Adhaeribacter radiodurans: one gene and its partner. The protein of the gene in region 1 interacts with the protein of each later gene in a pairwise test. Links are inferred from orthologs where the notes say so. Each region holds a gene or a part of one and is shown in the gene's direction. Other genes may lie near its edges.

The links.
Region 2: the proteins of rlmB (region 1) and HUW48_RS02155 interact in binary tests that used the Escherichia coli proteins (3 or more experiments, as listed by UniProt). The link is inferred for Adhaeribacter radiodurans from one-to-one orthologs.

What each region holds. Positions count from the first base shown.
Region 1 is NZ_CP055153.1:1,573,785-1,577,117, reverse strand. Bases 26-3,024 are described here. They hold rlmB (23S rRNA (guanosine(2251)-2'-O)-methyltransferase RlmB), read left to right. Parts: upstream 26-1,118; coding sequence 1,119-1,931; downstream 1,932-3,024. Other genes in these bases: HUW48_RS06620 (M16 family metallopeptidase), read right to left, coding at 2,096-3,024; HUW48_RS06630 (GWxTD domain-containing protein), read left to right, coding at 26-1,191. Also shown: more of HUW48_RS06630, read left to right, coding at 1-25; more of HUW48_RS06620, read right to left, coding at 3,025-3,333. UniProt on the Escherichia coli protein: Specifically methylates the ribose of guanosine 2251 in 23S rRNA.
Region 2 is NZ_CP055153.1:386,762-390,075, reverse strand. Bases 2-2,981 are described here. They hold HUW48_RS02155 (NAD(P)H-hydrate dehydratase), read left to right. Parts: upstream 2-722; coding sequence 723-2,240; downstream 2,241-2,981. Other genes in these bases: HUW48_RS02150 (UbiA prenyltransferase family protein), read right to left, coding at 2,395-2,981; HUW48_RS02160 (ThuA domain-containing protein), read right to left, coding at 2-521. In the rest of the region: more of HUW48_RS02160, read right to left, coding at 1-1; more of HUW48_RS02150, read right to left, coding at 2,982-3,264. UniProt on the Escherichia coli protein: Bifunctional enzyme that catalyzes the epimerization of the S- and R-forms of NAD(P)HX and the dehydration of the S-form of NAD(P)HX at the expense of ADP, which is converted to AMP.

The sequences.
Region 1 (3,333 bases):
TCTGGATTAAATTATCAGTTCGGACCTGATACTGGTTTAAACTATGATTTACAAACCGAAGGGGATAGCGTTCACATTTTCTTAAAAATAACCGATAAAGTTACTATTGGCAATTTACAAAAACCAGGTAGAGCACTTCCGTACTTCCTTAGCAGGGATTATAGCCGCACCACTATTTATTTGCGCGATTCAGTTCAAGCAGTTAACAAAAAAATAACGGAATTACCCGATAAATCAGCAATAGTAACTTTTGCTATACCAATTAGTAAAGTAAATTTTCCTTCAGTGCTTATTATACGTGTACCCCAATTATCAGCCATACAGGAAGAACAGTTTTTAGATATTCCCCTCACCAATGCCTTTGTAAGGAAAACTTTTACTCTTAAGGATTCTACGGGTCAGCTACCTTTGTTTCATCCGTTTGTTAACAATAGGCACCCTTTTTACATCGCATCTACTAATCCGGATACGGCAGTAACGGTTCGGCAATTTCCATTATCTTTTACGCCAGCCATTCCGCCTATGTCGCGCAAAATGGCGGCACCCTCCCCTACTCTTAAAGTACAAAGCAAACAAACTTTTACTACCAACCAACCCATTACACTCCCTGAATCTGGAATTTATTTACTAGAAAATGGGGGCAATCAACGGTCCTTATTGGTAGAAGAAGGGAGTTTTCCGGCTTTAACCTCCGCAGCAGAATTAATTGAACCTTTAATTTACCTAACCAGCTCCGTTGAACGTAAAAATTTATACGATTCGGACCAGCCGAAACTAGCAGTAGATGCTTTTTGGCTGAGTATTGCCCGGCAAGATAAAAATTTAGGCAAAAGTTTAATTAAGGAGTATTACGGGCGGGTAGAAAAAGCAAATAATTATTTTTCAGCGCATAAAGCCGGTTGGCTCACCGACCGGGGAATGATTTACCTGGTATTTGGTTCACCTGATTTTCTTACCCGTACCTGGGACCGGGAAGAATGGATTTATCAGCGTAATTTTGGTCAGAGTGGAGAAGTAAAATTTATTTTCATTAAAAAACCAAATACCTTTACTCAAAACTATTACGAACTGGTACGCGATGCGGCCTATGAATTTATCTGGTATAATCAAGTAGATCAATGGAGAAAAGGAAATATCGGGATTCCGACTCCCGACCCCGGACTTTCCGGAAGGAGAAATCGGAGAAGATAGAAATGATTTTTGGCCTTCGGCCGATTCTGGAAGCATTAAACGCGGGTAAAGATATCGAACGTATTTACTTGCAAAAAGGCCAGCGCAATAGCATAACGACTGATATTACCGAATTGGCGCAGCAAGCTAATGTACCGGTGGCTACTGTGCCAATAGAAAAACTAGATACGTTAACCCGCAAGAATCATCAGGGAGCCGTGGCTTTTTTGTCGGCAATTACTTACATGCCGCTCGACAATATTGTAGCGGGTATCTACGAACGAGGGAAAACGCCCTTGCTTTTGATTTTAGATCGAATAACTGATGTGCGCAATTTTGGTTCTATTGCCCGAAATGCCGAGTGTATGGGTGTGGACGCTATTATTATTCCAAGTCGGGGGGCAGCCCAAATCAATGGCGATGCTTTAAAAACCTCGGCGGGCGCCTTAAATATAATTCCGGTTTGTCGGGAGTTTAATCTAAAAGACACTTTAAATTATTTGCAGGAATCTGGTATGCAAATAGTAGCATGCACCGAAAAAGCTGAACATAGCCTCACAGAAAAAATTGATTTAACCGGACCAACCGCTATTTTAATGGGCAGCGAAGAAGATGGTATTTCACCGGAATATCTGAAAAAAGCCGATGTACGTTTAAAAATTCCAATGGCCGGTCAGATTGGTTCTTTAAATGTTTCGGTTGCAAGTGGGATAGTTTTATTCGAAGTTTTGCGGCAAAGATTAGCAGCGAAGAAATCTTAAAAACAACATTTTAGTTGTTTTTAAGATTTAAAATTTACAGTAAAAAGGTTAATAAAGTTTACTCCTTGCAGTCTAAAACTTTATTAAAATTATTACCCATAAAAAATAAAAAGGGTTAGTTACAAATAGTAACTAACCCTTTTTCTAAACTCCTAAATCAGAAATTAATACCCGAACAATTCTTTTAATGATAGTTGTTTTACTTTCCCGTATTTACTTAATTCTTTAAAATTAAGCCGGTCTTTAGAACCTATAACCAAAATCATTTGATTCTGACCTTTAATAAACTGCTGCTGAAATTTCTTCATATCATCAAAAGTCATAGCGTTTATATTTTGGTAAACATCCTGGCGGATGTCGTAGTCAATACCCAAGCGCTTCGCGCGTTCATAATCAAATAAAATACTGGATTTAGTAATTCGCTCCGTGGCAATGCTATTCCGGATACTTTCTTTGGCATTAGCAAAATTAGCTTCTGCTTGCGGCATATCATTTAGTAAAGTTTGCATGCCTTCCATTGCCTCTGGTAACTTATCCGATTGGGTTCCAATATACGACAAGATGTAATTTGCGCGGTCTTTTCGGCTGGCATTAGCATACCTGGAACTGGCTGAATAAGCCAAGGCTTTTGATTCTCGTAATTCCTGAAATACAATGGAACCCATGTTGCCACCAAAATACTCGTTGTATAAGGTTATAGTAGGCACTTGTTTCGCATCGAAGTTAAAAGATTTGGTCAGGAAAATTAACTCGGCTTGCACCATGTTGTAATCGGTCCAATATACCTGGCGTTCTGCAATGTCACGCTCCTGAAATACTTTTAAAGGTGGCACCGGCTTCAGGGTTGCCGGAACAATATGGTTGGTATTGAGGATTGTAGTTAAGTTCTCGGCTAGTCGTGGACCGTAATACAGCACGTGATGCTCGTAAGTAGGTATAGTTTTTATTAAATCAACTAATTCCTGCGGCTTAACTTTTTTGAGCTGATTTTCGGGTATTATGTTCGTGAACGGGTTTTTAGGGCCATATTTCGCGTAATTAACCATAGCTACACTGTGAATAGTACTTTTATTCCGCTTCGCATCAGCCCGTTCTTTTAAAATTCCGGCAATTAAATCGGTTAAAGCTTGTTGGTCGGATTTCGGATTTTGTAATACACTTTCGAACAAGGTTAATCCTTTTTCAAAATTTGCGTCTAGCCCCGATAAACTCACGTACACTTGTTCTTGTGAAGTAAACACATCAAAAGAGCAGCCTAACTTGTAAAATTCTTTTTGTAATTCCTCCGCACTAAATTTATCATTCCCTAAATATTTAAGGTAATTAACTGCTAATCCTAACTTTAAATTATTATTAGTGCCGGTTTCCAGAATATAATACAGGTTAAACAAGCCATTCTCCT
Region 2 (3,314 bases), 1.2 Mb from region 1 along the record:
GCAGTTGCCTGGTGCGTTTTATCGGTAACTTCTACAATAGCTTTCCGTTCGCCGGGTTGTAATGGATGGCTCGAAAAATGGGCGCCCATTAACTTATCGTACCAGGGCCATTCGTATTCGGTATCGGCGGCAGAGTGAATACCTAGATAACCACCGCCCGCCTGAATGTAGCGTTCGAAAGCGGCCTGCTGTTCCGGGTTTAATACGTTACCAGTAGTACAGTTGAAAATTACTGTCTGATACTGTTTTAAACTGTCATCGGTGAAATAGTCGGCGTTGCGGGTAGTATCTACCTGCCATTTATTTTCTATTCCCATTTGATAAATAGCCTTATTGGCGTACGGAATAGAAGTATGTTTCCAGCCCATCGTGCGGGAAAAAACCAGTACGCGTGGGGTTGCTTTTGCCAGATCCGTCGTTTGCTGTTGCTTACCGTTTAGACAGGAATTTAAGACCAGACTTACCAGCAATACACTACATAAACGAAGTCCACGGGTGAGGATAGGTGTAAAGTTGATCATGCGGTTAGATATTGTTCCAGATATGTTTTGAGATTTTTAAATGTACTATTTTTTAAGGAATTTTAACTATTACTATTATTCTATTTAAAACTTAAAATGATTTGGTATAAGCTAGTATAAATTACTATAAGCATAACTTACCGTGCTAGTACAAGTACTAAGCAGGAAGTAATTTTTTATGACTAAACTTAATCCACTTACATGAAAATTCTTTCAGCGGCACAAACCCGGGCGGCAGATGCTTTTACGGCTGAACAGGAAAACATTCCTTCTCTTGCTTTAATGGAGCGGGCAGCATCCGCATTTGTTGGTTGGTTCGAAAATAAATTTTATACCAATAGAGTGCAACCGATTTTAATTTTCTGTGGCCCCGGCAATAACGGGGGCGATGGTTTAGCTATTGCCAGGCTATTGTATCAGCACCACTATCCAGTGCAGGTTTTTATTTTACCCGCTGCCCATACGTATGCTCCTGATTTTACGGCTAACCTGCAACGCTTACCCGATGAAATAATTAAAACATATTTGCATACCAAAACAGACTGTCCAGAAATTTCAGATAAGACAATTGTTGTAGATGCGCTTTTCGGAACGGGTCTCAATCGCCCACTTACTGGGTTTATAACCGAACTTATTACGCAAATAAATTCCAGTTCCGCTACCGTTGTAGCAGTTGATATGCCCTCAGGGCTATTCACTGATGCTCACAATAAATTAACAGATTGTATTGTGCAAGCGGACTATACTTTATCTTTTGAATTACCTAAAATAGCTTTTCTTTTACCGGGTAATGCGCGGTACGTAGGCGACTGGACAATAGTACCAATTGGCTTAAATGCCGAATTTATTTCTCAGATTGAATCTCCTTACTTTTTTATTTCTTCGGATATACCCGCAACTATTTTAAAGCCCCGTCCTAAGTATTCCCATAAAGGCACTTTTGGCCATGCTCTGCTTATTAGTGGGAGTTACGGTAAAATAGGCGCTACGGTGTTATCGGCTAAGGCTTGTTTGCGGAGCGGAGTAGGCCTATTAACGGTACATTGCCCAGCCGCTGGCTATACTATTTTACAAACGGCAGTACCGGAAGCCATGACTCTTACTGATAAAGAAGCTGATTTTATCTCCGAACTCCCGGACTTAAGCATTTACAATGCTATTGGTATTGGGCCTGGCTTAGGTAAACACCCTGCTACCCGCCAAATGGTAAAACATTTACTAAATACTACGCAGGTGCCGCTAGTTATAGACGCCGATGCTCTAAACATTATTGCCGAAGATGAAAATTTAAAAAATGCACTGCCACCCAACAGTATTCTAACACCCCATCCTAAAGAATTTGAGCGCTTAACCGGCAAAGCCGAAAACGATTATCACCGTTTGGACTTGTTAAAAGAATTTTGCCAAAAACACTCGTGTTATGTAGTTTTAAAAGGAGCACATTCCTGTATAGGTACTCCGGCAGGTGCATACTATTTTAATGGTACGGGTAATCCGGGTATGGCTACCGGCGGCACTGGTGATGTATTAACCGGCATAATTACAGCTTTAATAGCGCAGCAATACTCAGCTTTAGATGCTTGCATTTTAGGGGTGTACCTACACGGTTCGGCTGGCGATATTGCAAAAATGGAGATGGGAGAACAAGCTTTACTCGCATCCGATTTAATTCAAAACTTAGGTAAGGCTTTCCTAAAGTGCTCCTATCTGACTAAATAAGTAAAAAGACACCGGTAATAAGATATTAGATGTTAGAATTTGTCTTTAAGAAATTAAATATTAGTGCCTTTCTACAATACTCTTGATAATAAATATAAAAATTAAGTTTACTCAGTAACTTAATATTATTGAAGAATGAAGGCCGCTATTTGAATTACGAAATGCTAGAGCTAACTGCCAGGTATACCAGAAAAAACTGAAGTAGCATCATACCATCGGCAAGGATTAGAAAATAATAATCGCTGCGTTTTTCGTGGCTAAACCAAACCACTAAAGCTGCTATTACCGCCGATAGTTCTAAACTTAATAAAACATTTCCTTTTTCGGTAAAATAAGTAAGTACCGCAAAAATCAATAGCAGAAATAAGGAGAAAACTTTGGTTAACCGCACCCCAAATAAGCCCGGAAAGGTAAGTGTGCTGGTTATGCGGTCTTTTTCAAAATCCCGGATATCGAACAAAAGCGTAAGAGCAAACAAGAAACTAAACCGTCGCAGCAATAGAACACCGGTTTCTAAGGTAAATATCGGCAGGTTCACTGTTTGCAAGGGTAATATAACGGTTACGCAACTCCAGACATACGCAATTAAAAATACTTTTACTAGAGGAACATTCCGGAGTGGCATAAACGTACCATTTTTTTGCGGAATTATTCGCAAAGAGTACAACAGAGAAATAATTACTAAATGGGCTATAAACCAAACATGATCGGTTTGGCCGTGACGGATAAACAAGTAAAATGAAATTATCCCTGCCAAGCTAATACTTTCCAATAAAAGGGAACGGTGGTGAACCAGCCATAACTTCCTCTCCGAAATGACTATGTTTTGGTTAAACTTATAAGGCAACAAGCCATCCAAATTATAAATAAGAAAGGTAGCTAAAAATGCTAACCATGCTAACCATAGCTGTACAGGAAGTTGTAATAATAAATACGTTTGCCATACTAAACTAAAAGCGCAGGCAGCTATGAACAGATTACTGAACAAAATACCGCGTCCTACGTTCCGGAAAAAAGTTAGCATATACCGATTGAATACGGATTATTTTAATAATGAAATAGCAAATAAAAATA